One region of the Pseudomonas sp. LBUM1643 genome, then DNA from elsewhere that is predicted to be linked to it. Evidence: predicted binding sites of a transcription regulator. Region 1 holds the regulator's gene; the other holds the start of a gene.
The links. Region 1 encodes sigma-54, which starts transcription at its own class of promoters, with help from an activator protein. Its sites were predicted from a motif close to ANTGGCATNNANNTTGCTNT; they were not measured.

Region 1 (15,588 bases):
GGAGATTCATTACACCAAGCACCACCAGACTTACATCAACAACCTAAACGCCGCCGTCGAAGGCACCGAATTCGCCGAGTGGCCAGTGGAGAAACTGGTGGCCGCCGTTCAGCAACTCCCTGAAAAACTTCGAGCAGCGGTCATCAACCAGGGTGGCGGACACGCCAATCATTCGCTGTTCTGGGAAGTGATGGCACCACAGGGTGGCGGTACACCTGAAGGCGCGCTGGCCAAGGCGATTGAAGAGCAACTGGGTGGTCTGGACAGCTTCAAGGACGCGTTCACCAAAGCCGCACTGACCCGATTCGGCAGTGGCTGGGCCTGGTTGAGTGTCACCCCGCAGAAGACCCTGATCGTTGAAAGCAGCGGTAACCAGGACAGCCCATTGATGAATGGCAACACGCCCATCCTCGGCCTGGACGTCTGGGAACACGCGTATTACCTGCAGTATCAAAACCGTCGTCCGGAATACATCAATGCGTTTTACAACGTGATCAATTGGCCGGAAGTCGCAGCGCGCTATCAGGCTGCGCTGAGCTGAGTCTTCTATAAAAACCAACCAAGGCTGATTATGGGCACTGAAACACTGGCGACCGGAAGTGGGCGAATGTTTCGTTACGCGTTGGGATCGCTGTTACTGCTGGCAGGCATGTCGTTGTTGTTTGTCCAGGGGCTGGCATGGCTGGATCTTGAGCCGAAACTGATGCGCGCGTTACAAGGCGGGGCTATCTGCGCCTTGGGTACGGCCTTGGGCGCGGTACCGGTTCTGGTCATTCGGCGGATGCCTCAGACCGTGAGCGATACGTTGCTGGGTTTCGGCGCCGGGGTGATGCTGGCGGCGACGGCGTTCTCGCTTATTGTGCCAGGCATCTCTGCCGCTGAAGGCCTGGGTCTTTCGCCTTGGGCGGCCAGTGGCTTGATCAGTTTTGGCATCATGCTCGGCGCGTTCGGTTTGTATCTGGTCGACCTGAAAGTCTCTGGGGCCAGTCCGGAAATGTTGGTCGGCACGCTGGAGCGACCGGTGATTCCGCCGCGGATCTGGTTGTTCGTGTTTGCCATCATCGCCCACAACATTCCCGAAGGCATGGCCGTCGGTGTTTCGGCAGGTGGTGGAATGCCTGATGCCGACAGCCTGGCAATGGGAATCGCCTTACAAGACGTGCCGGAAGGGTTGGTGATCGCGCTGGTGTTGGCAGGGGCCGGGATGTCCAGGGTGAGGGCATTTCTGATCGGTGCAGCGTCAGGTTTGGTTGAGCCGGTCTTCGCGCTGCTGTGCGCCTGGCTGGTCAGCCTTGCTGAGCTGCTACTACCGCTAGGACTGGCGCTGGCTGCCGGGGCGATGCTGTTGGTGGTCACGCACGAAGTCATCCCCGAGTCGCGCCGTAACGGTCACGACAAACTGGCCAGCCTTGGTTTGCTGATCGGGTTTTGTCTGATGATGGTGATGGATACGGCGCTGGCCTGAGGTTAACGATCAAAAGATCGCAGCCTCGTTTCACTCGGCAGCTCCTACAAGGATTTATGCAGCCTGTAGGAGCTGTCGAGTGAAACGAGGCTGCGATCTTTTGGCTGCTTTACTCGCCTTCGTCAAAATACCTGTTGATCAAATCCACCAGCGCATCCAGCGCTTCCTGTTCCTGCTCGCCTTCCGTGCTCAAATGGATTTTGGTCCCCTTGCCAGCCGCCAGCATCATCATTGCCATGATGCTTTTGCCGTCGACCGTTGATTCCGGGGTGCGTCCTACTCTGATCGTGCAATCCTTGAACTGCCCGGCGACTCCAACAAATTTTGCAGAAGCGCGAGCGTGCAGGCCCAGCTTGTTGATGATTTCGATTTCCAGAGCAGGCATCGCGATGTGAATCCTTTAGCTGAGGTCGCGGTGGCGGACCTGGACGTTCTTCAGGGATTGTTGCAGGGTCTGACCCAGGCGTTCGGTCAGGTAGACGGAGCGGTGATGCCCGCCGGTACAGCCAATAGCGATGGTGACATACGCGCGGTTGCTCGCGGCAAATCTTGGTAGCCATTTGAGCAGGTAGGTAGAAATGTCCTGGAACATCTCTTCCACGTCCGGTTGCGCTGCCAGGTAGTCGGCAACCGGTTTGTCCAACCCGGACTGCTCGCGCAACTCGGGCTTCCAGTACGGATTCGGCAGGCAGCGCACATCGAACACCAGGTCGGCGTCCACTGGCATGCCACGCTTGAACCCGAAAGACTCCACCAGGAACGCGGTGCCCGGCTCAGGCTGATTGAGCAGCCGCAGCTTGATGGTATCGCGCAGCTGATACAGGTTCAGGTTAGTGGTATTGACCTTAAGGTCAGCCAGGTCGGCGATAGGGCCCAGTAAATTGGTTTCGTCGGAGATCGCCTCGGCCAGCGAGCGATTGGCGTTGCTCAGCGGGTGCCGGCGACGGGTTTCCGAGAAACGCTTGAGCAGTGTTTCCTCGTCGGCGTCCAGGTACAACACATCGCACTTGATGTGTCGGCTGCGGACTTCTTCCAGCAACTCCGGAAACCGCGACAAGTGGCTCGGCAGGTTGCGCGCGTCGATGGACACGGCCACCAGCGGTTGCGCCAGTTCCGTGTGAATCAGTGCGCGCTCGGCCAGTTCAGGCAGAAGCCCTGCCGGCAAGTTGTCGATGCAGTAGTAACCGTTGTCTTCAAGGACATCGAGCGCGGTACTTTTACCTGAGCCGGAACGGCCACTGACAATGATCAAGCGCATGATTACTGACCGTTCTGCTCGTCCAGGACTACCTGATACAAGGCTTCATTGCTCGGGGCGCTACGCAGTTTTTCGCGCACTTCCTTGCGATCGAGCATGCTGGCGATCTGACGAAGTAGCTCCAGGTGCGCATCGGTGGCGGCTTGCGGGACCAGCAGAACAAACAGCAGGTCAACCGGAGCGCCGTCGATGGCGTCGAAATCGATGGGGGCGTCCAGGTGCATCAATGCACTGATTGGACTTTCGCAGCCTTTGAGGCGGCAGTGGGGAATCGCGATGCCGTTGCCAAAACCGGTAGAACCAAGTTTTTCACGGGCGACCAGGCTCTCGAAGACATCCTGCATGGCCAGATCCGGCACTTCGCGGTGGATTAGGTTGGCAATTTGCTCGAGGGCTTTCTTTTTGCTGCCGCCCGGCACGTTCACGAGGGAACGGCCGGGGGTCAGAATGTTTTCAAGTCGGATCATGGGTTGGGAGTGTTAACGACCGGTTGCGCCCTGGAGGAGGCTCTGGGTCTTTTCCTTATGCTTTTTGAGTTGGCGATCCAGCTTGTCGGTCAGCAGGTCGATGGCGGCATACATGTCCGTATGCTCAGCGTTGGCGACCACTTCTCCGCCGGGGATATGCAGCGTGGCTTCGATTTTCTGCTGCAGCTTTTCGACGTTCATCGTGACTTGCACGTTGGTAATCTTGTCGAAATGCCTCTCTAACCGGTCGAGTTTTTCGCCGATATAGGTGCGCAGGGGTTCGGTCACTTCCAGTTGGTGTCCACTGATGTTGACTTGCATACAGCTTCTCCTTCGTTGCCAGTGCATAAAGCGGTAGATCAGATGATCTACCACTGGAACGCTGTGGCGTGGCTTACATCAACCGCTTACGTTCGCTCGAAGGCGCGATCCCGAGGGATTCGCGGTACTTGGCGACGGTGCGGCGAGCCACCTGAATGCCTTGTGCCTCCAGTAAACCAGCGATCTTGCTGTCACTCAACGGCTTTTTCTGGTTTTCCGCAGCAACCAGTTTTTTGATGATCGCGCGGATCGCCGTGGAAGAGCATTCGCCGCCTTCGGAAGTGCTGACGTGGCTGGAGAAAAAATATTTCAGTTCATAAATGCCCCGGGGGGTATGCATGAATTTTTGCGTGGTTACCCGTGAAATCGTCGACTCATGCATGCCCACCGCCTCAGCGATGTCATGCAGCACCAGCGGTTTCATGGCTTCGTCGCCATACTCCAGAAAACCGCGCTGATGCTCGACGATCTGGGTGGCTACTTTCATCAGCGTTTCATTGCGGCTTTGCAGGCTCTTGATGAACCAGCGAGCCTCCTGCAACTGATTGCGCATGAAGGTGTTGTCTGCGCTGGTATCGGCGCGGCGAACAAAACCGGCGTATTGGGCGTTCACCCGCAGTCGAGGCACCGATTCCTGATTAAGCTCGACCAGCCAGCGTTCGTTGTCCTTGCGCACGATTACATCAGGAACGACGTATTCGGCTTCACTGGATTCGATTTGCGAGCCCGGGCGTGGGTTAAGGCTCTGAACCAGTTCGATCACCTGGCGCAGTTCGTCTTCCTTGAGCTTCATACGGCGCATCAGCTGGCTGTAATCACGGCTGCCCAGCAGGTCGATGTAATCGGTGACCAGACGCTTGGCTTCGGCGAGCCAAGGGGTTTTGGCGGGCAACTGGCGCAGTTGCAACAGCAGGCATTCACCCAGGTTACGGGCGGCGATGCCGGCGGGTTCGAATTGCTGGATGCGGTGCAGGACGGCTTCGATTTCATCGAGCTCGATGTCCAGTTCCGGGTCGAAGGCTTCGAGAATTTCCTCGAGGGTTTCGTCGAGATAGCCCTGATTATTGATGCAATCGATCAGGGTCACGGCGATCAGGCGATCGGTGTCGGACATCGGTGCCAGGTTCAGCTGCCACAACAGGTGGCTTTGCAGGCTTTCGCCGGCGGATGTACGGGTGGTGAAGTCCCACTCGTCGTCATCGTTGCTCGGCAAGCTGCTGGCGCTGGTCTGGTAGACGTCTTCCCACGCGGTATCAACAGGCAACTCGTTGGGAATACGCTCGTTCCAGTCTCCTTCCTCGAGGTTATCCACCGTAGGGGCGGTTTCCTGGTAGGAGGGTTCCGAAACATCGGCGTTAGGTTGCTGTTCGGCTTTGTCGGCCAAAGGATCGGCGTTGTCGAAGTCGTCGCCTTCTTCCTGGCGTTCGAGCATCGGATTGGACTCCAGAGCCTCCTGGATTTCCTGTTGCAGGTCCAGGGTCGACAATTGGAGAAGGCGGATGGCCTGTTGCAGCTGAGGTGTCATCGTCAGCTGCTGGCCCATTCTCAAGACTAGCGATGGTTTCATGGCAGGGGCTTAAACCTTATTCGCCGGCGCGCTTGCGCCATCCACTACAGGGCGCCGAGGCGCCAAACATAAGCAAATTATATGCCCGAAACCGCAGCGTTTGCCTAGAGCGCAGTAACAATAAAAAACGTTGATTTTTTATCGGTACGAGCGCTCGGACGAATGACCAGGCACTTGCGCGCTTACAGGCGAAACTCGTGGCCCAGGTACACTTCCTTGACCAGGTCGTTGGCCAGGATCGTGGCAGAGTCGCCTTCGGCGATCAGTTGACCATCGTTGACGATGTACGCCGTCTCGCAAATATCCAGGGTTTCACGGACGTTGTGGTCAGTGATCAGGACGCCGATGCCCTTGGCCTTGAGGTGATAAATGATTTGCTTGATGTCGCCCACCGAAATCGGGTCCACGCCGGCGAACGGTTCGTCGAGGAGGATGAATTTCGGATTGGTAGCCAGCGCGCGTGCAATCTCCACGCGGCGACGTTCACCACCGGACAGGCTCATGCCGAGGTTGTCGCGGATGTGGCTGATGTGGAATTCCTGAAGCAGGCTTTCTAGCTCCTTCCGGCGGCCCGCCTTGTCGAGTTCCTTGCGGGTCTCGAGGATCGCCATGATGTTATCGGCCACCGACAGTTTGCGGAAGATCGACGCCTCTTGCGGAAGATAGCCGATACCGGCCTTGGCTCGGCCGTGCATTGGCTGATGGCTGACGTCGAGGTCATCGATCAGTACACGGCCCTGATCGGCCTGCACGAGGCCGACAATCATATAAAAACAGGTGGTCTTGCCGGCGCCGTTGGGCCCGAGCAAACCGACGATCTGACCGCTGTCGATGGACAGGCTGACATCACGCACAACCTGGCGGCTCTTGTAGGCTTTGGCCAGATGCTGAGCTTTCAGAGTTGCCATTACTGGGCCTTCTGCTCGTCGGTTTTCTTTTTAGGTTGAATCACCATATCAATGCGTGGACGCGACTCGGTCACCTTGCTACCTGTAGCGCGACCAGCGCTCGCCAGCTTCTTCTCGGTGTCATAGACGATTTTCTCGCCTTGAGTGACGTTGTTGTCCTTGTCGATGACCTTGGCCTTGTCGATCAGTACAACGCGGTTTTGCGTGGCGTGGTACTGGATGGTCACACCCCAGCCCTGGACGGGCTTGGCGTCGCCGGCGGTTTGCAGTTGCTCGAAGTAAGCCAGGTTGCCGACCGAGGTCACCACGTCGATGTCGCCATTCGGCGCGCGGGTCATGGTTACCTTATTACCGGTAACCTTCATCGACCCTTGGGTGATGATCACGTCGCCGGTGTAAGTGGCAACACCGTTCTTGTCGTCCAGTTGGGCATCGTCGGCCTGAATGCGGATTGGCTGTTGTTGATCGTTCGGCAGAGCCCAGGCGCTCACGCTTCCCAGTGCTGCGCCCAGACTGAGCAAAATAGGGAGGGTTTTAACGAGCCTCATACTGTCCTCTTACGTTCGATAGCAGGTGTATCCTGCTTTCTTTCAAATACGCTTTCATTCCCGTGCCAGTCGAGACGCCACCGGCGCCGTCGATTCTAACGGGTTGCTCGGTCTGCGCATATTGCTCCTGCGGGAACACCGTCATGCGAGTACTGGTGATCAAGGTGTCGCGATTCTTCTCGTCGGTGCGTTTGACGCGAACGTTGTCAATCAGTTCGACTTCGGTGCCGCCTGAATTCACTTCACCGCGTTCGCTGGTGACGTGCCACGGAAAATCGGTACCGCGGTACATGTTCAGGTCGGGTTTGGTAACCAGAGTGATGTCCGTGGCTTTCACGTGCTCGGCTTTCTCCGACGTCATTTCATACTGCACTTTGCCGTCTTCGAGGTATTGCAGCGTGTGAGTGTTGGTCGCATACCAATCGATAGGGCTTTCTTCTGTATTGGTCGGAGGCTTGTCGAGGAAGCGTTCCGGGCTGATGTTCCAGTAGCCGACCGCGGCAAATATCGCCGCGATGCAACCGAACACCAATATGTTGCGAAACTTTTTGCTCAGCATAATGGGCTCACAGGTATGCAGCGTTCGCCGCATCGAGGCGGCCTTGGGCACGCAGGATCAATTCGCAGAATTCGCGAGCGGCACCTTCACCACCACGGGCATGAGTGACGCCATCAGCATGTTCGCGCACGAAACTGGCGGCATTGGCCACTGCCATGCCCAGGCCTACGCGGCGTATCACCGGCAGGTCCGGCAGATCGTCGCCGAGGTAGGCGACCTGTTCATAGCTTAGGCCGAGTTGGGCAAGAAGCTCGTCGAGCACCACCAGTTTGTCTTCGCGACCCTGGTAGAGGTGGGGAATGCCGAGATTTTTTGCCCGGCGCTCAACCACTGGAGTCTTGCGACCGCTGATGATAGCGGTCTGAACGCCGGCTGCCATCAACATCTTGATGCCCTGGCCGTCGAGAGTGCTGAAGGTTTTGAATTCGCTGCCATCTTCAAGGAAGTAAAGGCGTCCGTCAGTCAGGACACCGTCGACGTCGAAGATCGCCAGTTTGATGTTCTTGCCGCGTTGCAGCAGATCGGTACTCATTACATGACTCCCGCGCGGAGCAGGTCGGAGAGGTTGAAGGCGCCGATCGGACGGTCCTCCTTGTCCACGACCACCAGGGCGTTGATTCGATGGTCTTCCATGATTTTCAGGGCTTCCGCGGCCAGCATGTCGGCGCGTGCGGTTTTGCCGTGAACCGTCATGACCTGGTCGATGGTTGCATTATGGATGTCGATGGCGCGGTCGAGGGTGCGGCGCAAATCACCGTCGGTAAAGATCCCGGCGAGTGTGCCGTCGGTTTCCAGGATCGCGGTCATTCCCAGGCCCTTGCGGGTCATTTCCATCAAGGCGTCCTTCAGCAGGGTGCCGCGCGGAACCTGCGGCAGCGCTTCACCCGCGTGCATGACGTTTTCCACTTTGAGTAGAAGACGACGGCCAAGGGCGCCGCCTGGATGGGAAAAGGCGAAGTCTTCAGCGGTGAAGCCGCGTGCTTCCAGCAATGCGACGGCCAGCGCGTCACCCATGACCAGGGCGGCAGTGGTCGACGACGTGGGCGCCAGGTTCAGCGGGCACGCTTCATGCTCGACGTGGACGTTGAGGTTGACCTCGGCCGCCTTGGCCAGCGTCGAGTCAGGATTGCCGGTCATGCTGATCAGCTGGATGCCCAGGCGCTTGATCAGGGGCAGCAGGGTAACGATCTCGGAGGTCGAGCCGGAGTTGGACAGGGCAAGGATGACGTCATCACGGGTAATCATGCCCATGTCGCCGTGACTGGCTTCGGCCGGGTGCACGAAAAAGGCCGTGGTGCCAGTACTGGCGAGCGTGGCAGCGATCTTGGTGCCGATGTGCCCGGATTTCCCCATGCCGACTACGACTACGCGGCCTTTGCTGGCCAGAATCATCTCGCACGCGCGTACGAAATCTGCATCGATACGTGGAAGCAAGCCTTGTACGGCTTCCAGTTCGAGGCGGATGGTGCGTTGTGCTGATTGAACAAGCTCGCTGGATTGGCTCATGTCGGGAATCGGATAGCCTGATGAAAAGGCGGCGATTATAGCGGTTATGATCGAAACCCTCACGTAAGTTCGTCGCGCTTTGTCACTCCCTGTTACTAATCCGCTCTGAATGAGGCTTTTGACCCGTCATGTCGCTGAATATCAGCCGGCTTTAGCCTTGGGCGGCGAGCCTTTGCAGTGATATAGTTCGCCGCCAGTTCGGCCTGTCCGGGAGGTATGTGCTTTCGCCAGAAAGTCAGGCGTCCGAGTGTGAGGCTGCATCGCAAGGAGTTTAGATGAGTGCCGATAACGCCTACGCGGTCGAGCTGAAGGGACTGACCTTCAAGCGCGGTGCGCGCAGCATTTTCAATAACGTCGATATCCGTATCCCGCGCGGCAAGGTCACCGGCATCATGGGGCCCTCCGGGTGTGGCAAGACCACGCTTTTGCGGTTGATGGGCGCCCAGTTGCGTCCCACCGCCGGCGAAGTCTGGGTCAACGGCCAGAATCTGCCGAAATTGTCTCGCAGTGATTTGTTCGATGCGCGCAAGCATATGGGTGTGCTGTTCCAGAGCGGCGCGCTGTTTACCGATCTCGATGTATTCGAGAACGTCGCCTTTCCGCTACGTGTTCACACCGAGCTTCCTGAAGAAATGATCCGGGACATCGTCCTGCTCAAATTGCAGGCGGTGGGTTTGCGTGGTGCCATCGACCTTATGCCTGACGAATTGTCCGGTGGCATGAAGCGTCGAGTCGCACTGGCCCGGGCGATTGCGCTGGATCCGCAGATTCTCATGTATGACGAGCCCTTTGTGGGGCAGGACCCGATCGCCATGGGCGTATTGGTGCGCCTGATCCGCTTGCTCAACGATGCATTGGGCATTACCAGTATCGTGGTGTCCCATGACCTGGCGGAGACCGCCAGCATCGCCGATTACATTTATGTAGTCGGTGACGGACAGGTATTGGGGCAGGGCACCCCGGACGAACTGATGAATTCGGATGATCCGCGTATCCGTCAGTTCATGACAGGCGAACCCGATGGTCCGGTCGCGTACCACTTTCCAGCGACGGATTACCGCGCAGATCTTCTGGGGAAGCGTTGATGCGCAAGATTTCACTAATAGAACGAGTGCGCCGGTTCGGCCACGCGGCAATCGATGCCGTCGCGGTGTTCGGGCGTGCGACGCTGTTCCTGTTTCATGCCTTGCTCGGCCGTGGCGGCATTGGCGGCGGTTTCGGCCTGCTGATCAAGCAACTGCACTCGGTGGGCGTGATGTCCCTGGTGATCATAGTGGTCTCCGGGGTGTTCATCGGCATGGTGCTGGCGCTGCAAGGTTTCAACATTCTGTCCAGCTACGGTTCAGAACAGGCGGTCGGACAGATGGTTGCCCTGACGCTGTTGCGTGAATTGGGCCCGGTGGTCACTGCCTTGCTGTTCGCAGGACGCGCAGGTTCTGCGCTGACGGCCGAAATCGGCAACATGAAGTCCACCGAACAGCTGTCCAGTCTGGAAATGATTGGCGTCGACCCGCTCAAGTACATCATTGCCCCGCGCCTGTGGGCCGGCTTCATTTCCCTGCCGGTGCTGGCGATGATTTTCAGCGTGGTGGGTATCTGGGGTGGTTCGTGGGTGGCCGTCGACTGGCTGGGTGTTTACGAAGGCTCCTACTGGTCGAACATGCAAAACAGCGTGACGTTCACCGAAGATGTGCTCAACGGCATCATTAAAAGTATCGTCTTCGCCTTTGTTGTTACCTGGATTGCCGTATTCCAAGGTTATGACTGCGAGCCCACTTCCGAGGGGATCAGTCGTGCCACTACCAAGACCGTTGTGTACGCCTCGTTGGCTGTACTCGGCCTGGACTTTATTCTGACCGCCTTGATGTTTGGAGATTTCTGATGCAAAACCGCACCCTGGAAATCGGTGTCGGCCTTTTCTTGCTGGCTGGCATCCTGGCTTTGCTGTTGCTTGCGTTGCGGGTCAGTGGCCTGTCCCCGAGCGCAACGACCGATTCTTATAAACTTTACGCTTATTTCGACAATATCGCCGGTTTGACGGTCAGAGCTAAAGTGACCATGGCCGGTGTGACGATCGGCAAGGTGACAGCGATCGATCTGGACCGCGACAGTTACACCGGTCGAGTGACGATGCAGCTGGAAAAGCGCGTAGATAATCTGCCGACTGACTCCACCGCATCTATCCTGACTGCTGGCCTGTTGGGCGAGAAATACATCGGTATCAGCGTGGGCGGGGAAGAAGCCCTGCTCAAGGATGGCGGAACCATCCACGACACGCAGTCGTCGCTGGTGCTCGAGGACCTGATCGGTAAATTCCTGCTCAACACCGTTAGCAAAGAAGCCAAATGAGGAGCTTTTGAATGATCTCTATCTTGCGACGTGGCCTGTTGGTATTACTCGCGGCCTTGCCGTTGATGGCTAACGCCGTGGCGGCGCAGTCGGCGCACGATCTGGTGCAGGACACGACTACCCGGTTGCTGGCCGATCTGGCTGCCAACAAAGAAAAGTACAAGCAGAGCCCGAACGAGTTCTACAACGCCCTCAACGGGATTGTAGGTCCGGTGGTCGATGCTGACGGCATTTCGCGCAGCATCATGACCGTCAAGTACTCCCGTAAAGCCACGCCAGAGCAGATGCAGCGCTTCCAGGAAAACTTCAAGCGCAGCCTGATGCAGTTCTACGGCAACGCGCTGCTTGAGTACAACAACCAGGGCATCACCGTTTCGCCAGCCAAAGACGAAAGCGGCACCCGTACCAGCGTTGACATGCAGGTCAAAGGCAGCAGCGGTTCGATCTACCCAGTGTCCTACACGCTCGAGAAAATCAACGGCGAGTGGAAAGTACGCAACGTGATCATCAACGGCATCAACATCGGCAAGCTGTTCCGCGATCAGTTCCAGGATTCGATGCAGCGTAATGGCAATGACCTGGACAAGGTCATTAACAACTGGGCCGGCGAAGTTGCCAAGGCCAAGGAAACCACCGAGCAAGCGGCCGAGAAGCAAGCCCAATGAGTGAGTCGGCGGTTCAGATGAGCGAGGCCGGCGAACTGCTGCTCAGCGGCACTCTGGATTACCGCAGCGGTCCTGTCTTGCGTAAGCAGGGTCAGGCGCTGATCAAGGCCAGCAAGGCTGCGGCATTGGTCGTGGATTGCTCGCAGGTGGTGAAGTCCAGCAGCGTCGGCTTGTCGTTGTTGTTGTGCTTCATGCGAGATGCCCAGGCGGCCGGCAAGGCCCTGAGCATCCGCGCGATGCCCGAAGATATGCGCGAAATCGCTCAGGTCAGCGAGCTGACCGAGCTGTTGGCGCATCCCTAACCCGCATCTATAAAGAAGCCCCCCGTCAGAGTCCTGCTTAGCGGGGTTCGCAGGCGCGGGGCTTTTTTGTATGATGTCCGACCCGCGCGCACTAGGCGCCGATTGAGGTTGAGCATGCAGGCCGTAGAAGTGAAGAGCTTCCTTGAAGGAAAGCTGCCTAATACAAAGGTGGAAGTTGAGGGCGAAGGCTGCAACTTCCAGCTGAACGTGATTAGCGATGAACTGGCGGCGTTGAGCCCGGTGAAGCGTCAGCAGCAGGTCTATGCCCATTTGAACCCATGGATCACCGATGGCAGCATCCATGCGGTCACTATGAAATTTTTCAGCAGCGCGGCCTGGGCCGAGCGCACCTGAGCCCACGGGCGTCGAGATTCTTATGGATAAATTGATTATTACCGGTGGCGTTCGTCTTGATGGCGAAATCCGCATCTCCGGGGCAAAGAACTCTGCCCTGCCGATCCTGGCTGCAACCCTGCTGTGCGATGGTCCGGTGACTGTTGCCAACCTGCCGCACCTGCACGACATCACCACCATGATCGAGCTGTTCGGCCGCATGGGCATCGAGCCGGTGATCGACGAGAAGCTCAGCGTCGAAATCGACCCGCGCACCATCAAGACCCTGATCGCTCCGTACGAACTGGTTAAGACCATGCGTGCATCGATCCTGGTACTGGGTCCGATGGTTGCCCGTTTCGGTGAAGCCGAAGTCGCACTGCCTGGCGGTTGCGCCATCGGCTCGCGTCCGGTTGACCTGCACATCCGTGGCCTCGAAGCCATGGGCGCAGTGATCGACGTGGAAGGCGGCTACATCAAGGCCAAGGCGCCTGAAGGTGGCCTGCGCGGCGCGCACTTCTTCTTCGATACCGTCAGCGTAACCGGCACCGAAAACATCATGATGGCGGCCGCTCTGGCCAAGGGTCGCAGCGTTCTGCAAAACGCCGCTCGCGAGCCTGAAGTCATCGACCTGGCGAACTTCCTGATCGCCATGGGCGCCAAGATTTCCGGCGCAGGTACTGACACCATCACCATCGATGGCGTCGATCGTCTGCACCCGGCCACTTACAAAGTGATGCCTGACCGTATCGAAACCGGTACCTACCTGGTTGCCGCTGCCGTAACTGGCGGTCGCGTGAAGGTCAAGGACACGGATCCGACCATCCTCGAAGCCGTTCTTGAGAAACTCAAGGAAGCGGGTGCTGAAATCACCTGTGGCGAAGACTGGATCGAGCTGAACATGCACGGCAAGCGGCCGAAAGCCGTCAACGTGCGGACCGCTCCATACCCGGCGTTCCCGACTGACATGCAAGCACAGTTCATCTCCCTCAACGCCATTGCCGAAGGCACCGGTGCCGTGATCGAGACGATCTTCGAAAATCGCTTCATGCACGTTTACGAACTGCACCGCATGGGCGCCAAGATCCAGGTCGAAGGCAACACGGCCATCGTGACCGGCACCGAGAAGCTCAAAGGCGCGCCAGTCATGGCCACCGACCTGCGTGCATCGGCCAGCCTGGTCATCTCGGCATTGATCGCTGAAGGCGACACCCTGATCGACCGCATCTACCACATCGATCGTGGTTACGAGTGCATCGAAGAGAAACTGCAGATGCTCGGCGCCAAGATCCGCCGCGTACCGGGCTAGTTTCTGCTGTATGGGCGCAGGGACGCGCCCGATGAATTGTTCAGAGTCGAGCCGGTTTCCGGCTCGATGTGTGTCCGGCGCCGATTGCGACCGGGCATGAGTACCTTGATAAGGACTGACGTTTCCCATGTTGACCATCGCACTGTCCAAGGGCCGCATCCTTGACGACACCCTGCCGCTTCTGGCTGAAGCGGGCATCGTGCCGACCGAGAATCCGGACAAAAGCCGCAAGCTGATCATCCCCACGACCCAGCCTGATGTACGTCTGCTGATCGTTCGCGCCACCGATGTGCCGACCTACGTCGAGCATGGTGCGGCGGATCTGGGCGTCGCCGGTAAAGATGTGTTGATGGAATACGGTGGCCAGGGCCTGTACGAGCCACTGGACCTGCAAATTGCCCAATGCAAACTGATGACAGCAGGCAAGGTCGGGGCGATCGAGCCCAAGGGCCGCCTGCGCATCGCTACCAAGTTCGTCAACGTTGCCAAGCGTTACTATGCCGAGCAAGGTCGTCAGGTCGACATCATCAAGCTGTACGGCTCGATGGAGCTGGCACCGCTGATCGGTCTGGCCGACAAGATCATCGACGTGGTCGACACCGGTAACACGCTGCGGGCTAACGGCCTTGAGCCACAGGATTTCATTGCGGCCATCAGCTCCCGTCTGATCGTCAACAAAGCCTCGATGAAGATGCAGCACGCCCGCATCCAGGCGTTGATCGACACCCTGCGCAAGGCAGTGGAGTCTCGACACCGCGGCTGATTCACCTGCGCGACGTTAAGTCGCGCCCGTCTATCCGCCTCATAGCCAGAATTCTCAGGTGCCCAAGCGGATCGAACGATAGCATTGGGCGCCTGAGTTTTTGCCATTCCTATGAGGCTCTCGCTATGACCGCACCGACTGCAATTCGCCGACTCAACGCTGCCGATCCTGATTTCGCACATCATCTGGATCATCTGCTGAGCTGGGAAAGTGTGTCTGACGACTCGGTCAATCAGCGGGTGCTGGACATCATCAAAGCCGTGCGCGAGCGTGGCGATGCGGCGCTGGTGGAATTCACCCAGAAGTTCGACGGCCTGGAAGTTGCGTCCATGGCGGACCTGATCCTGCCGCGCGAACGCCTGGAACTGGCTCTGACCCGAATCACCATTCCTCAACGCGAGGCGCTGGAAAAAGCCGCCTCCCGCGTGCGCAGCTACCACGAAAAACAGAAGCAGGACTCCTGGAGCTACACCGAAGCCGACGGCACGGTGCTGGGCCAGAAAGTCACGCCGCTGGATCGCGCCGGTCTGTACGTTCCGGGCGGCAAAGCGTCGTACCCGTCGTCGGTGCTGATGAACGCGATTCCGGCCAAAGTTGCCGGCGTGACCGAAGTGGTCATGGTCGTGCCAACCCCGCGCGGTGAAATCAACGAGCTGGTGCTGGCGGCTGCCTGCATCGCCGGCGTCGACCGGGTGTTTACCATCGGCGGTGCCCAGGCCGTTGCCGCACTGGCTTATGGCACCGAAAGCGTGCCGAAAGTCGACAAGGTGGTGGGCCCTGGCAACATCTATGTCGCCACCGCCAAGCGCCACGTGTTCGGCCAGGTCGGTATCGACATGATCGCCGGCCCGTCGGAGATTCTTGTGGTGTGCGACGGTCAGACCGATCCTGACTGGATCGCCATGGACCTGTTTTCCCAGGCCGAGCACGACGAAGATGCTCAGGCGATTCTGGTCAGCCCGGACGCCGAGTTCCTCGACAAGGTTGCTGCGAGCATCAACAAACTGATGCCGACCATGGAGCGCGCCGAGATTATCGAAACTTCGATCAATGGCCGTGGGGCCTTGATCCTCGTTCGAGACATGGAACAGGCCATCGAAGTGGCCAACCGCATCGCGCCGGAACACCTGGAGTTGTCGGTGGCTGATCCACAAGCCTGGCTGCCGCAGATCCGTCACGCCGGTGCGATTTTCATGGGCCGTCACACCTCTGAAGCCTTGGGCGACTACTGCGCAGGCCCGAACCACGTGCTGCCAACATCTGGCACC
Region 2 (15,588 bases), 970 kb from region 1:
TGACCGCAATGATCAGATCACAATGGCTCGACACCACCGGTACGATCGGTAAAGGGTTGAGAATGCCGCCGTCCACCAGCATGCGATTGCCCTGCATGACCGGCGTGAACAGGCTGGGGATCGCCGCTGACGCCCGCATCGCCTGATGCAGGCAGCCTTCCTGGAACCAGATTTCCTGCTGATTCGTCAGGTCGGTGGCCACGGCCGTGTACGGAATGCGCAGGTCTTCAATATTGATCTCGCCGACGATCTTGCGGATCTGCCCGAACACCTTCTCGCCACGAATTGCTCCCAGGCGGAAACTGACGTCCACCAGCCGCAAGACGTCGAGGTAATCCAGGCTCTCGATCCAGTCGCGGTAATCGTTGAGTTTGCCCGCTGCGTAGATCCCGCCAACCACTGCTCCCATGGAGCAACCGGCGATGCACGCGATGTCATAACCCCGTCGTTCGATCTCTTCGATGACACCGATATGGGCATAGCCCCGGGCGCCACCTGAGCCCAGTACCAGTGCGACACGCTTTTTCATGAATCGCCCTCGTCTGACAAGGTTCAACAATGCACCCAACGGGGGGCAGGCTACAATCGCCAAGGTCGCTCGAGAGGGTGAAGACGTCGTTTTTTCGACACCCCATGGCGCCAGATAAGTATCCTCGCCAGCGCTGCAGTTTCAGCAGTGGGGCCAAGGCACTTTTCCCGCGCCAGACCGTCTTACCTGCACGACTGTTTACCTATCTTTGAGGTGTGAGTAATGAAAGCCTGGATCTGTGTGCCCCTGATTGCCCTTGCGCTCGCCGGATGTGCCGGCAAAACCGCATACCGCGAAAGCTGCGGTAGCGGTATCGATGCGGCGTGGCATGAGCTGGACCTGGCCAAGGCCGAGGGTTTCGCCGGTACGGTCAGTTACTCCAAGGCGCTGTCCCTGCTGACGGGCGCCAAGACTCAGCAGCAGTTCGAGGCGTACGAAGGCTGCACCAAAAAGGCCGAGAAAGCGCGCTTCTACATTCGTGAGTCACGCGCCGGGCGTTAAGGCATGACGTGATGATCGGGGGCCATTCGATTCAGGGAGAAAGCGATGTCTGCATTGGTTGATCGGTTAGTGGCTCAGGTACTGGGCATTGAAATCCGTCTGATGGCCTGTCAGGCGCGCTTGAATGCCCGAACGGATCCGGAAGCGTTGCATGACCTGCGCACCACGGTGCGCCGTTTGCGCAGTTTATTGCGACCGCTGCGCGGATTGCCGGGTGTCGAGCAGCTGGAAGTGCCGGCGTCGGGGGTTGGCGACCTGACCACACCGCTACGTGATCGGGAAGTGCTGGCGGCCTATCTGCTTGAGCATGATCAACCGGAAGCGGCGCAGCGGCGCATGGCGCAGATGGCCGAAGCCTATCCCGCCGTGGCTGCGAGTCCCGAGCTTGCGCAGCTGCTGATGATCATCGATGCGTTTTCGCGCTTTCTTCGGGCCTCCCAACGTCAGGGTTTGCTCAAGGGATTGCGCACACGCGTTGAAAAACGCCTGGCCAAACAGTGGAAGAAGCTCGATGAAGCGCTGCACGATCCGGCCCATGACCGTCATCGGTTGCGCTTGCTGATCAAGCGCGTGCGCTATGGCATCGAATCCTATCCCGAGCTGGATCGCCTGCCGAAAGCGGCGATGCCGCGCCTGAAATCGGCTCAAGGAGCGTTGGGCGATTGGCACGATTGCTGGCAATGGCTGGCCCGTGCCGAAGAGGAAGCGGATCTGCAACCGTGCGTTGCGACCTGGCACAAAACCATGGCCGAGGCTGAACGTCGCGCAGACCGGGTGCTCGACAAACTCAGCGCTGCCTGCTTCAAATCCTGAAACCACACGGTTTCTTGTAGGAGCATGGGCTGCGTTCGAACGATCTTATACACGCGGTCCCTGTAGGAGCTGCCGAAGGCTGCGATCTTTTGATCTTCGACGTATTGGATGGCGCACAAGATCAAAAGATCGCAGCCTTCGGCAGCTCCTACAGTTGGTCTGCGCTCGAGCTGCATCTAAGGCTCATCTGTCAGTGCTTTTGGCCGGTATAAGCGCTGTATCGCCATCTCTGGCTGGTTAACATTCCTCCATTCTTTTCTGCTCCGAGGTCTTCATGCGTTTTTCCGATCTGCTCGACGCCGTCCGCAGCCAGCCGCTGGAGCTGTCTATTCCGGCTGAATGGGCTCAAGGGCGCGCCAGTTTCGGTGGCCTTGTCGCCGCGCTGCAATATGAAGCCATGCGCGCCAAGGTGCCGGCCGATCGCCCGGTACGATCGCTGGCAATCACCTTTGTCGGGCCGGTCGAGCCAGACGTGCCGGTCAGTTTTGAAGTGGATGTCTTGCGCGAAGGCAAGGCTGTCAGTCAGGTGCTGGGCCGGGCCATGCAGAAGGGGCAGGTCGTGACGCTGATCCAGGGCAGCTTCGGTGCGTCGCGCCCGTCGGAAGTGTCGGTACTCGCCGAACCTGCTCCGGAAATGAAGCACTGGGACAACTGCCAGGAGTTACCGTATATCAAGGGGATCACCCCGGAATTCATGCGCCATCTGGCGATGCGCTGGAGCGTCGGTGGCCTGCCGTTCACCGGCAACACATCGCGCGAAATGGGCGGTTGGGTACGGTTGCGCGGGGACGTGAAAGAAGAGCCTGTCAGCGAGTCGCACATCCTGGCGCTGGTCGATGCCTGGCCGCCGGCATTGTTGCCGCACCTGAAAAAACCGGCGATGGGCAGCACGCTGACCTGGACCATCGAATTCGTCCAGCCGATCCTTGAACTGAGCACGCTGGACTGGTGCAAGTACCTCGTTGACATCGAATACGCCGCCGACGGCTACGGTCATGCGGCCGCGAAACTGTGGAGCGCGGAAGGTCAGTTGATCGCAATGAGCCGGCAGACCGTGACGATTTTCGCCTGATCAATGGCGGCGGTGGCGCTCACGCCAGGCGCGCCACCAGCCGCCACTGAGGAAAAACCTCGGGAAGGTCACGAACTGCTCGACAAACAGACGCGACAGCGCATCTTTGCGATCACTGAAAGGTTCAGCGGCTTGCTCTTCGAGCTTGTGGCCATGGCGCTGAAGGGCCAGCGCTGCCAGCAGGCCGATGACGCCAATGGCGATGTTCACCAGGCTCAAGCCGAAGACCCCGGAAACAATCAGCAGAAACGCCACGATAAACAGCGGCACGGCAATCAGGTGCAGCACCAGATTGGTCGGGTGCTGATGATTGTTCGGGTACGCACGCCATTGCCAGGCAGGAAGGTTGGGATGACGTTTACCCATGATGTTTCTCCTCAATCCGTGTTGAACACATGATTGAAGGATAGGCCCGCCGGAGAGGGGCGGCGAATCGAGGTTGGCTATCGATGTGATAGCTATCATGGGCAGGGTAGATTCTGATCGCGCCCGTCAACACAAAACAAACTGTAGGAGCGAGCCTGCTCGCGATGGCGTCCTGTCAGTCGACAACATCTTTGCCTGACCCTCCGCCATCGCGAGCAGGCTCACTCCTACAAGATTCGTGGCGTTTTCATGTATTGCAGTCGACACAAAACAAACTGTGGGAGCTTGCTCGCGAAGGGCCCCTTACAGCTTGAGCTGCCCTATAGCCTTACTCAATTCCCCCGCCAATGCCGCCAACTCATTGCTGGTAGTCGCCGAATTGACGGTCTGCGCCACCGTGTTCTCGGTCACGTCCCGGATACTCACCACCGCCCGGTTCATTTCCTCCGCCACCTGGCTCTGCTGCTCGGCCGCCACTGCGATCTGCGTATTGCTTTCACGCATCTGCGCCACGGCGCTGGTGATTTGCGCCAGTGCCGCGCCGGCCTCCAGCGCTTGTTGCACGCACTCATCAGCCTTGAGCGAACTGTCCTGCATGAAATCTACGGCGTCGCGGGTCCCGGCTTGCAGCGCCGAGACCATGATCGTGATCTCGTCTGTCGAAGACTGGACACGCTTGGCCAGGTTACGCACTTCGTCCGCGACCACCGCAAAACCGCGGCCCATTTCACCGGCGCGGGCCGCTTCAATGGCGGCGTTCAGTGCTAACAGGTTGGTCTGCTCGGCGATGCTGTGAATCACCCCGACCACGCCGTTGATCTTCTGACTGTCCTCGGCCAGGCGCTGAATCATCCCGGCGGTTTGCTGCACCCCTGAAGACAACCCGGCAATCGATAGCTGCACCCGACTGACCACGGCCTGACCGCTGCCGGCCAGGGTGTCAGCGGTTTGCGAGAGGTCGCGGGTTGCGCCGGCGTGCTGGGCGATGTGATAAACGGTGGCGGTCATTTCGTTGATTGCGGTGGCGGCCTGATCAGTTTCACTTTGCTGGCCGAGCATGCCGTGACGCACCTCGTCCATGCTCGACGCCAGACGCGCTGCGCCGTCATCCAGGTGCCGAGCAGTGCTGGCAACGGTGGTGACCACGCGCTGATAACCGGCCTGCATCGCGTTGAACGCACTAGCCATCTGCCCGACCTCATCGGTGCAAGCCAGTGGTACACGCGCGGACAGGTCGCCGGTTTTTTCGACATGCAGCATCACGTCTTTCAACGTATTGAGTTGGCTGAGCAGGAAGCGGATCAACAACTGCGACGCGCCCAGCATGGCCAGCATCAGGATGAACACCGCCACCGCATAGTTGGCGAACCGTTCGCCGAACACCTGGGTCAGGCTCGGGCCATACGCAACCAGCGCCACGGATTGGCCGTCGGCCCGGGTGAAGACGTCGGCGCCCATCAGTGGATTATCGCCAAGCACCGGCATCGAATTGATTTCGACCCAGCCATTGGCGCCGGCCAGTTCATGTACGGGTTGGCTCTCCAGCATCGGTGTTTCGCCACGCTTGAACGTCAGCAGGTTATCGACCTTGGGCAGTGGTTGCCCGGCAGGCCAGGCATTAAGCAATTGAGCCTGTGCCTGGGCTGACGCCTGGGCGGCGTGACTGCGCGCCTGTTGTTCGAGTTGTACGGCATACAACACCAGCAACAGGGTGGTGACAAAGGCGACGGCGTTGACCGCCCAGAATTTGTACTTCAACGAGATGTTGCTAAGCCAGGCACCCATGGAGGTCTTCTCTGATAGCGGAAACAGTTTCGGCAAGGTGCCATTATTGTGCCGCTACTGAGGCCGACGAATCTTGATGTGCGTCAAGGTTCCCTGCGAGGCCGTGTACGGGAATTGCCGGGCGTTATGCGCTATCCTTCGCGCCTTCAAAACTCCCTCGCTACAGGATTCCATCCCATGAAAGCCGCACTCGTTGAACTCATCACTAAAATCAGCTCCGGGTGCATGAGCGATGACGAAATCCTCAAGGTGGCAGACGAAGCGGCCCAGGCCTACGCCGATCCAGAGGCGTTTCTGACGGCCAATCCGGACATCAACTACGACGACACCTTCCCGATTTCGTTGGGCGAATGGGTGGTGGTGGGCAGTCTGCCGGAGACCGTGTTGTTTCAGGCAGACACCTACATGGATCTGTTCGCCCAGATCGTCGCCTCGTTCGGCCCGGGTGTGGATTTCAATATCAAGCCCAAGCAGCTCGCAAAAACCGAGGCCCTGACCGCGCTTAATCGCATTCAGGTGCAAATGGGCAGCATGAACAAAGAGAATGGCGGCTATGTGCTGATGAACTTCAGCCAGTTGCTCGATGACGAGCTGCAAGTGGTGCTCGTGTTCGGCAATGATGTACCGCGCGTGCTTGAGCTGTGCGCCAAAATCGGCATTACCGCCGCGCCATCCCTGGAAGCGCTCAAAGTCGCCATCCACGTTTAAGTCAGCAAACGGCTAATAAAACGGAACCCTCGTGAGGGCCGGCTATCCTAAGAGTGCAAACCACTCTTAGGGAGCGTCACCATGGGTTCCACGTTCAACGGTCTGATTGGCCTGATTATTCTCGCCCTGGACATCTGGGCCATCATCAACGTACTGAAAAGTGGCGCATCAACCGGCATGAAAATCGTCTGGGTGCTGCTGATCCTGCTGCTGCCGGTTCTGGGCCTGATTATCTGGGCCATCGCCGGGCCACGGGGTAACGTGCGGATCTGATCGAACATTCGATCCCACACCTGGCCCCTGTAGGAGTGAGCCTGCTCGCGATCGCGATCTGTCTGTCACATGCTTGCTGAATATACCGCCGTCATCGCAAGCAGGCTCGCTCCCACACGTTCTATTTTTTCATGTCGGCGCGCATCCGTTTGAACGATCACTCAGCGTAAAAGTCCAGATACATGTAAGCCCACTTGCGGGTTTTATCGAGGAGGCAGTGATGCAAAAGTGGAAAATCACTTTCGTGGATGATCACGGTGAAACAGTCGACGAAGTCTTTGAGTGCGACGAGTGCCCGGACAACGAGCACGCCGCCAAACTCATCAAGGCCCGTCTCCTACCTGTCGCTGCCGAACTGGATCTAAACGATCTGGAAGGGCGAACCGATGATGCGAGCGTCAAAAGTCTCAAAACCCAGAACAGCATACAAATCCTCGGCATTACTCCCGTCTGATACATCTCCTGTCACATTCATAACAGGCCTTGGCAGCTGCTCGGTCAAAGGGCTACTCTGCAAGCGAGATCAGCGATTGGATCGCTAAGGTCTGGTCTTGTCAGCTACATGCTTGTTCCCATCGGCAACCTGGTTGCCGTATCGCCCTCACCAATCGGCTGAGGGCGTCGGGAGTACGGAAAGTCTATCCATCGGATTCAGGAGGACGTTTCATGAGCACAGCCTATCAAGAAGACATCAGCAGCAGCGTGCTGCGCCGCATGAAAGAAGGCGGTTTCGACTTTTCAAAATTCCATCCCATCGAGTTCTACGCCATTTTTCCCGACGAGGAGCGGGCTCGCAGAGCAGCAGGTCACTACCGTGGTGAATCCTTGAATGCGCAAATCAGTGTGCGCGATGACGGCGCCTGGGCGCTGGAACTGAGCAAGGTCATGTACGCCACCTACGATGACATTGGCGATTTCGAGCAGGGTTTCGAGGCGGTGGTTGAGCCTCTGGGCGGCATCATCGAAGGATGGGGCGTGAAGCAGGAGGTACGAGGGCTACTCGCATAACACTATGAACAGCAACATTACTCAGCAACGGCTGACCTTTGGGTTGGCCGTTTTCGTTTTCGGGATTTAAAGATCAAAAGATCGCAGCCTCGTTGCACTCGACAGCTCCTACAGGGTGCGGCGCGTTTCTTTTGATCTTGTCTTTGATTCATAACATTTCAAAAGGCAAAAAAAGCCGCCCAAAACAGGCGGCTAAAAGGGAAGTTCGGTGAGCTTTTCCAGCGAATGCGCCAATTATCCGCGGCCTCAGCCAAGCAGTGAAATCAACTCTGACTATGCTGGTGATAGCGACAGCATTGCTTCGCAATGGAGCGGGGGCGATCAGGTTGGGGCATTTGCCGCACAGGATTGGTGCGGTATGGCCGGGGCGTTTATCCAACCGATTGATATCAAAGCGTTTATGCCGATGGCACGGGCCTTGCGATGCCTAGATGTCCGGGTGACAAGGAGTACGGCATGATCCGCACCTATTTTGATGAAATGTACGATGCCGGCGGCCAGGTCCGCCCGCATTATCGGGAGTTTGCCCGCTGGCTTGCCGAGACGCCTGAAGAGCTTCTGGCGCAACGTCGACGCGAGGCCGATCTGTTGTTTCACCGCGCCGGAATTACCTTCACGCTCTACGGTGACGAGCAGGGAACAGAGCGTCTGATTCCTTTCGACACCATCCCGCGCAGCATTCCTGCCAGCGAGTGGCGCGTCGTGGAGCGCGGCTGCATTCAGCGGGTCAAGGCGTTGAACATGTTCCTCGCCGACCTCTATCACGAGCAGCGCATCATCAAGGCCGGCATTATTCCGGCCGAGCAGGTGCTGGCCAACGAGCAGTACCAGTTGGCGATGCAAGGGCTGGATCTGCACCGGGATATCTATAGCCACATCTCCGGCGTCGATCTGGTGCGTGACGGCGACGGCACCTACTACGTACTCGAAGACAATCTTCGAACGCCGAGCGGCGTCAGCTACATGCTCGAAGACCGCAAGATGATGATGCGACTGTTCCCGGAACTGTTTTCGGCCCAGCGCATTGCCCCCATCGACCACTATCCCAACCTGCTGCTCGACACGCTGAAAAGCTCCAGCCCGATCGATAACCCGAGCGTCGTGGTGCTGACGCCGGGGCGCTTCAACAGTGCATTTTTCGAGCATGCGTTTCTGGCGCGGGAAATGGGCGTTGAGCTGGTGGAAGGCGCGGACCTGTTCGTACGGGACGACAAGGTGTTCATGCGCACCACCGACGGACCAAAAGCCGTCGACGTGATTTACCGTCGTCTCGACGATGCGTTTCTCGATCCGCTGGCGTTCAACCCGGACTCGATGCTCGGCGTGCCGGGGCTGCTGTCGTCCTACCGCTCGGGCAACGTGGTGCTGGCGAACGCCATCGGCACCGGGGTGGCGGACGACAAGTCGGTGTACCCCTTTGTCACCGACATGATCCGCTTTTATCTGGATGAAGAGCCGATCCTGAAAAATGTGCCAACGTTCCAGTGCCGTAATCCTTCTGAACTTTCCCACGTGCTGACCAATCTTCCAGATCTGGTGGTCAAGGAAACCCAGGGGTCCGGCGGCTACGGAATGCTGGTCGGGCCAGCGGCGACCGCGGCGGAAATCGAGTTGTTCCGCGCACGCATCAAGGCCAAGCCCCATGCGTACATCGCGCAGCCGACCTTGTCGCTGTCGACCTGTCCGACCTTTGTTGAAAACGGCATCGCTCCACGCCACATCGACTTGCGTCCATTTGTATTGTCTGGCCGGGAAACCCGGGTCGTGCCCGGTGGTTTGACCCGTGTCGCCCTGCGCGAAGGCTCTTTGGTGGTGAATTCCTCCCAGGGCGGCGGAACCAAGGACACCTGGGTAGTCGAGGATTGAAGGAAGCTTGCCATGTTAAGTAGAACTGCCTCGGATCTGTATTGGATGTCGCGTTACCTGGAGCGGGCGGAGAACCTCGCACGGATGCTCGACATCAGTTACTCCCTGTCACTGATGCCGCAGGATGGCCGCGGTGACGGGTTGCACGAACTCGCGATGCCGCTGCTGATCACCGGCACCCTGGACGATTACCTCGAGCGCCACGGCGATCTGCATGCCGAACGCTTGCTGCACTTCTTCGCCCTGGACGCTGCCAACCCGGCGAGCATCTACAGCTGCCTGGGCGCGGCGAGGGCGAGTGCCCATGCAGTGCGTGGCCGAATCACCGCTGACATGTGGGAAAACATCAACGCCACCTGGCTGGAAATTCGCGGGATTGCCGATCAGGGCTTGAGTCGCTACGGCATGAGCCGTTTCTGCGAATGGATCAAGGAGCGTTCTCACCTGTTTCGCGGAGCGTCCTACGGCACGATCATGCGCAACGATGCCTTCCGGTTCATTCGCCTGGGCACCTTCATCGAACGGGCGGACAACACGCTGCGCCTGCTCGACGCCCGATACGAAATGGCCGGTGATCAGGCAGAAGCTGTCAGCGACGGCACGGCCCACGCGTATTACCAGTGGAGCGCATTGTTACGGGCCTTGTCGTCCTTCGAGGCGTACACCGAAATCTACCGCGACGCACCCGGTGCCCGGCACGTGGCCGAGTTGCTATTGCTGCGTGCGGACGTTCCACGATCCCTGCGCGCCTGCACTGAAGAAATCGACCAGATCCTTGCCCAGTTACCGGGAGCCAACGGCCGCCCCGCGCAACGCCTGGCCGCGGAAATGGATGCACGCCTGCGCTACACCGGCATCAACGAAATTCTCGACGAAGGCCTGCACGCCTGGCTGACCGAGTTCATCCCTCTGGTGCGCCAGTTGGGTAATGCCATACACACTTCTTACCTGGAGGCTGCATGAGACTTTCCATTAGCCACGAGACCACCTATCACTACGAAGATCAGGTGCGGGCGAGCATCCAGTACCTGCGGCTGACACCCCACGACAGCGAGCGTCAGCACGTGCTCAGCTGGCAACTCGACCTGCCGCGCCCGGTGCGTGCGCAACTGGATCCGTTCGGCAATATTCTGCACGTGCTGACCATGGACGAGCCCCATGAGGCGATCATCATTGGCGCCCGTGGCCAGGTCGATATCGACGAGCTGCGAGAAGCCGAACACGAGAGTCAATCGGCGCTGCCGTTCCTGCGATTCACGCGCTTGACCGAGCCTGACGAAGCCTTGCGTGCTTTCGCTGACAAAGAGTGCAAAAAGCGTCGGGATCGCACGGCGTTGATCGACCTGATGCATGGCTTGAACGCCTACATGACGTACACGCCAGGTTCTACCGAAGTCGACACCAGCGCTGCTCAGGCCTTCGCCGGACGTTCTGGCGTTTGCCAGGATCACACCCACGCTTTCCTCGCCTGCGCCCGTAGCCTGGGCATTCCGGCGCGTTATGTCTCGGGATATCTGTACAGCGAGAACAGCGAGCACCTGGCGAGTCACGCCTGGGCGGAAGCCTGGCTGGATGACGCGTGGTACAGCTTCGACGTGACTAACGAGCTGGCACGACCTGAACGGCATTTGAAACTGGCGGTAGGGCTGGATTATCTGGACGCGTGCCCGGTACGCGGAATGCGCCGGGGCGGCGGGAGTGAACAGATGCACGCGAAGGTGTTTGTATCGCCGACGCCGATGCCGTTTATCTCGGTGCAGGAACAGTAATTTCTGACGCAATTGCACGGTGCACACCTAACTCTAATGTTCACCGACGATCCCTTGTAGGAGCTGACGAGTGAAACGAGGCTGCGATCTTTTGATCTTTTTTTTAAAGATCAAGGTCAAAAGATCGCAGCCTTTCCCGAAGGTGTCTGCTCACGAGGACGCCGGCCCAGGCAACCTGATATCAGGGCTTAACCTTGCGCCCGACCATGTGCTTCAAATACCCCACCAACATCTCAAGATCCCCGTCCGGCAACACCTGCGTCGTAAATCCGGGCATCTTCGCCTGCGGCCACTGCCGCAGACTCTGTGGATCACGGATATACCGTTTCAGGAAATCAGCCCCAAAGTACTCGGTAGGGTTAAACGGAATGTTCAGGTCCGGCCCAAACTGCGAATCCCCGGCGCCGTTCAATCGATGACAGGCCAGGCAGTTTTTCTGAAACAACGCAAACCCCTGGTTCACCGGGTCGTCCGCTTTCAACGCAGGATCAGGTAACAGGGCAGGGAAGCGCTCGGCCACAGTTGCCAGTTGTTTGATGCTTGCCACCTCGAATGGCCACTGTTCAGGGCTGATATTGCCGGCCTGCGGATCCGTCCAGACCAGATAAAACGGCCCCGCACTGTGCTTGCCCTCCGACAGCGCCGGCCAGGGCTTGGTCGGGTCTTCAATCGCCAGCCACGCCCTGGCGCCCTTGTCATTGAGCAACGGCCCGGCGGCCAACTCAGCGGCGAAACCGTCCAGCGCCACGGCTTGCAGATGGTCGTCAGGCTTGATGCCTGTCAACAACGCCGCCAGTGGCACCGCGCGATAGGTCATCTCACGCTTGTAGGAAACGTCGCTGGCGATTGTGATGGTCTGGACCTTCGGGTGCTGGAGCAGCTCCTCGGTTTGCCAGGTACGACGGTTCGCGCCCAGCTGCAGATCCAGCTGTGCGGCGAAGAGGGGCGTGCTGAGCAGCAAGGCCCCGAGCAGAATAAGCGGTTTCAAAAGATCGCCGTCCATGTCGTGGGAGTGCCGCAAAGGTTGGCACACCCACGTCGGCCCGGGTAGGGAGCCATTCACATTTTCATGAGGCGATAAAATAGTTGCGCCGTATTTTAAAAACTTTCTAGCCAATCACCTTGGTCAGGTTCGGCAAGATCAACAACAGCGTGGTGGCGAAAAGAATGAGCCCGGCTTGACGTACTTTCGATTGTTTGAACATGGCTTGACCGCCTTTATTGTTATTTCCTGATGCCTGCCTGCATTGCTTCCATGACGGCAGAGCGATTCACTTCCTGTCTGACGAGCGCCTCGGCAAAACCCGACGACAACTTCGTACATGTTCACCTTAGGGCCCGCGTCACCCGTGGCTTAGATCCATTTCATATGAATATATCGCCCAAGGCTTTTAAAAAGATATGAGGCGCATTGCCAGCTTCTTTGCCGCCCTTTTGCTAGACAGCTCGCTGACCTGAAACGGTTAATCCGGTAGCTCACTACCGTCCGTCTGAGCGTGTCCGTCAATCTCGCTGAGCGTTGTGGTCATTGAATCCATGGCTGCTCGGCATAAGGTGAAGGCTCGTTAAAAGATCAAAAGATCGCAGCCTGCGGCAGCTCCTACATGAAAACGCGATCCCCTGTAGGAGCTGCCGCAGGCTGCGATCTTTTGATCTCCCAAACCAACAACAAAAAAACGAGGACGTCATGACCGAAGCTTTGATTTTCGACGCGTTGCGCACGCCCCGGGGCAAGGGCAAGGCTGATGGCGCCTTGCACAGCGTCAAACCGGTGAATCTGGTGGCCGGGTTGCTGACGGCGTTGCAACAACGCACGTCCCTGGACACCAGTCAGGTCGACGACGTGGTTCTGGGCTGTGTGACGCCCATCGGTGATCAAGGCTCGGACATTGCCAAGACCGCGACACAGGTGGCGGACTGGGACGTGAGCGTCGCGGGTGTGCAGATCAACCGCTTCTGCGCATCGGGACTGGAAGCCGTGAACCTCGGCGCAATGAAAGTGCGTTCCGGTTTCGAAGACCTGGTGGTGGTCGGCGGCGTCGAGTCGATGTCTCGCGTACCGATGGGCAGCGACGGCGGCGCCTGGGCCCTGGACCCTGAGACCAACCTGCACAGCCACTTCACGCCGCAGGGCGTAGGGGCTGACCTGATCGCGACGCTAGAAGGTTTCAGCCGTCAGGATGTCGATGCCTACGCGCTGCATTCGCAGCAGAAGGCTGCACGGGCTCGGGCGGACGGTTCCTTCAACAAGTCACTGGTGCCAGTGCGCGATCAGAACGGAATCCTCCTGCTGGATCACGACGAATTCATCCGCGCCGAATCGACGCTGGAAGGCCTTGGCAAGCTCAAGCCAAGCTTCGAAATGATGGGGCAAATGGGTTTCGACGCCACGGCGCTCAGGGTCTACAGCCATGTGGAGCGGATCAATCACGTTCACACGCCGGGCAACAGTTCCGGGATCGTTGATGGCGCAGCGCTGATGCTGATCGGTTCTGAGGCGAAGGGCAGGGCGTTGGGCTTGCAACCGCGGGCGCGAATTGTCGCCACAGCGGTCACCAGCACCGATCCGACGATCATGCTGACAGGACCGGCGCCGGCCACGCGCAAAGCCCTGGCCAAGGCCGGGTTACGGGCCGAAGACATCGACTTGTACGAGGTCAACGAAGCCTTCGCGTCCGTGGTGTTGAAATTCATCAAGGACATGGCCATCGATCCGCAAAAGGTCAACGTCAACGGCGGTTCCATCGCCATGGGCCATCCCTTGGGCGCCACTGGCTGCGCGATTCTCGGCACCTTGCTCGATGAACTGGAAGCCCGGCACTTGCGCTATGGCCTCGCGACGCTGTGCGTCGGTGGCGGCATGGGCATTGCCACCATCATCGAACGCCTCTGAGCCCCGAATTCAAGGAAAATTGCCATGACCGAAGCCATCCGTTACGACAAGGGCCAGGACCAGATCGTCGTCCTGACCATCGACATGCCGGGCCAGAGCGCCAACACCATGAACGCGGTCTACCGCGAAGCCATGGCCGCCTGTGTCGCCCGATTGGTTGCTGAAAAAGACTCGATTGCCGGCGTCATCATCACCTCGGCCAAGAAAACGTTCTTCGCCGGTGGCGACCTCAATGAACTGATCAAGGTCGGCAAGCCCGAAGCCAAGGCTTTCTACGACATGGTGCTGACCCTCAAAGGCCAGCTGCGCACCTTGGAAACTCTCGGCAAACCGGTGGTCGCGGCGATCAATGGCGCGGCCCTGGGTGGCGGCTGGGAAATCTGCCTGGCGTGTCATCACCGCGTCGCGCTGGACGACTCTTCCGTACAACTCGGTTTACCTGAAGTCACCCTCGGCCTCCTGCCGGGTGGCGGCGGGGTAGTGCGTATGGTGCGCATGCTGGGGATCGAAAAGGCTTTGCCGTACCTGCTCGAAGGCAAGAAAGTCCGGCCGCAACAGGCGTTGCAGGCCGGTTTGATCGACGAGTTGGCAACGGACATTCACGAGTTGATGAGCAAGGCCCGCGCCTGGATTCTGGCCAATCCGGCCGTTGTGCAGCGCTGGGACGTGAAGGGCTACCAGATTCCCGGCGGCACGCCTTCGCATCCAAAAGTCGCGCAAATGCTGGCCATTGCGCCGTCGATCCTGCGCAGCAAAACCCAGGGTTGCTTGCCCGCACCGGAAAAAATTCTCTGCGCGGCAGTCGAAGGGGCGCAGGTCGATTTCGATACGGCGCACCTGATCGAAACCCGCTACTTCACTGAATTGACCACCGGCCAGGTTTCGAAAAACCTGATCGGCACGTTCTGGTTCCAACTCAACGAAATCAACGCCGGCGGCTCGCGACCTCAGGGTTTCGCGCCTTATGTGACGAAAAAAGTCGGTGTGTTGGGTGCCGGGATGATGGGCGCCGGTATCGCGTTCGTCAGCGCCTCGGCGGGGATAGACGTGGTGCTCAAGGACATCACGCTGGCAGCTGCGCAGAAGGGCAAGGATCACTCGGCGGCCTTGCTCGACAAGAAGGTCGCTCGCGGGCAGATGCTCCCCGAGCAACGGGAAGCGATTCTGGCGCGGATTCTACCGACGCAAAACGATGCTGATCTGGCCGGTTGCGACCTGATCATCGAAGCAGTGTTTGAGGATCGTGAGCTCAAGGCCAAGGTTTCCAGCGCCGCGCAAGAAATCGTCGGGGTGGACGCGGTCATCGCTTCCAACACTTCGACCTTGCCCATCAGCGGCCTCGCCACTGCCGTTGCGGACCAGACGAAGTTTATCGGCCTGCACTTCTTCAGCCCTGTCGAAAAAATGCCCCTGGTGGAAATCATCAAAGGCCTCAACACCAGCGATGAAACCCTGGCCCGCGGCTTCGATTTTGTCCTGCAAATCAAAAAAACCCCGATTGTAGTGAACGACAGTCGCGGCTTTTTCACCTCTCGCGTCTTCGGTACGTTCACCAACGAAGGCATCGCCATGCTCGGCGAAGGTGTCAGCGCGCCGATGATCGAAACCGAGGCGCGCAAAGCCGGGATGCCCATCGGGCCGCTGGCGATCTCCGATGAGGTGTCCCTGAGCCTGATGAGCCATATTCGCCAGCAAACCGCCAAGGACCTGCAGGCCGAAGGGAAGCCTCTGTTCGAGCACCCGGCGTTCGCGGTGATCGACCTGTTGCTTAATGAATACAAGCGTCCTGGCAAAGCCGGGGGTGGTGGTTTCTATGAGTACCCCGCCGGCGGACAGAAGCACCTGTGGCCAGAACTGAAATCGCGTTTCGAGAAAGCCGACGGGCAGATTTCACCCAAGGACGTGCGTGATCGGTTGTTGTTCGTGCAGGCCCTGGAAACGGTGCGTTGCGTGGAAGAGGGCGTGCTGACCTCCACGGCGGATGCCAATGTCGGTTCGGTGTTCG

Region 2: a site for sigma-54 is predicted at 7,461-7,480, ahead of ACA063_RS08600 (circularly permuted type 2 ATP-grasp protein). Genes of this name have one in related genera too.

What each region holds. Positions count from the first base shown of each region.
Region 1 covers NZ_CP166813.1:931,726-947,313, forward strand. The annotation lists gene ACA063_RS04020 (superoxide dismutase) at 1-541, shown strand, start outside; gene ACA063_RS04025 (ZIP family metal transporter) at 572-1,465, shown strand; gene ACA063_RS04030 (HPr family phosphocarrier protein) at 1,575-1,850, opposite strand; gene rapZ (RNase adapter RapZ) at 1,866-2,723, opposite strand; gene ptsN (PTS IIA-like nitrogen regulatory protein PtsN) at 2,726-3,190, opposite strand; gene hpf (ribosome hibernation-promoting factor, HPF/YfiA family) at 3,203-3,511, opposite strand; gene ACA063_RS04050 (RNA polymerase factor sigma-54) at 3,585-5,078, opposite strand; gene lptB (LPS export ABC transporter ATP-binding protein) at 5,261-5,986, opposite strand; gene lptA (lipopolysaccharide transport periplasmic protein LptA) at 5,986-6,534, opposite strand; gene lptC (LPS export ABC transporter periplasmic protein LptC) at 6,521-7,093, opposite strand; gene ACA063_RS04070 (KdsC family phosphatase) at 7,101-7,625, opposite strand; gene ACA063_RS04075 (KpsF/GutQ family sugar-phosphate isomerase) at 7,625-8,599, opposite strand; gene ACA063_RS04080 (ATP-binding cassette domain-containing protein) at 8,875-9,684, shown strand; gene mlaE (lipid asymmetry maintenance ABC transporter permease subunit MlaE) at 9,684-10,481, shown strand; gene mlaD (outer membrane lipid asymmetry maintenance protein MlaD) at 10,481-10,948, shown strand; gene ACA063_RS04095 (MlaC/ttg2D family ABC transporter substrate-binding protein) at 10,960-11,613, shown strand; gene ACA063_RS04100 (STAS domain-containing protein) at 11,610-11,915, shown strand; gene ACA063_RS04105 (BolA family protein) at 12,030-12,269, shown strand; gene murA (UDP-N-acetylglucosamine 1-carboxyvinyltransferase) at 12,292-13,557, shown strand; gene hisG (ATP phosphoribosyltransferase) at 13,685-14,320, shown strand; gene hisD (histidinol dehydrogenase) at 14,446-15,588, shown strand, end outside.
Region 2 covers NZ_CP166813.1:1,900,522-1,916,109, forward strand. The annotation lists gene ACA063_RS08550 (patatin-like phospholipase family protein) at 1-529, opposite strand, end outside; gene ACA063_RS08555 (hypothetical protein) at 752-1,030, shown strand; gene ACA063_RS08560 (CHAD domain-containing protein) at 1,076-1,843, shown strand; gene ACA063_RS08565 (acyl-CoA thioesterase) at 2,118-2,915, shown strand; gene ACA063_RS08570 (Mpo1-like protein) at 2,916-3,281, opposite strand; gene ACA063_RS08575 (methyl-accepting chemotaxis protein) at 3,585-5,066, opposite strand; gene ACA063_RS08580 (hypothetical protein) at 5,244-5,774, shown strand; gene ACA063_RS08585 (PLDc N-terminal domain-containing protein) at 5,856-6,047, shown strand; gene ACA063_RS08590 (hypothetical protein) at 6,268-6,501, shown strand; gene ACA063_RS08595 (ribonuclease E inhibitor RraB) at 6,714-7,055, shown strand; gene ACA063_RS08600 (circularly permuted type 2 ATP-grasp protein) at 7,512-8,921, shown strand; gene ACA063_RS08605 (alpha-E domain-containing protein) at 8,934-9,884, shown strand; gene ACA063_RS08610 (transglutaminase N-terminal domain-containing protein) at 9,881-10,690, shown strand; gene ACA063_RS08615 (c-type cytochrome) at 10,872-11,693, opposite strand; gene ACA063_RS08620 (acetyl-CoA C-acetyltransferase) at 12,378-13,583, shown strand; gene ACA063_RS08625 (3-hydroxyacyl-CoA dehydrogenase NAD-binding domain-containing protein) at 13,608-15,588, shown strand, end outside.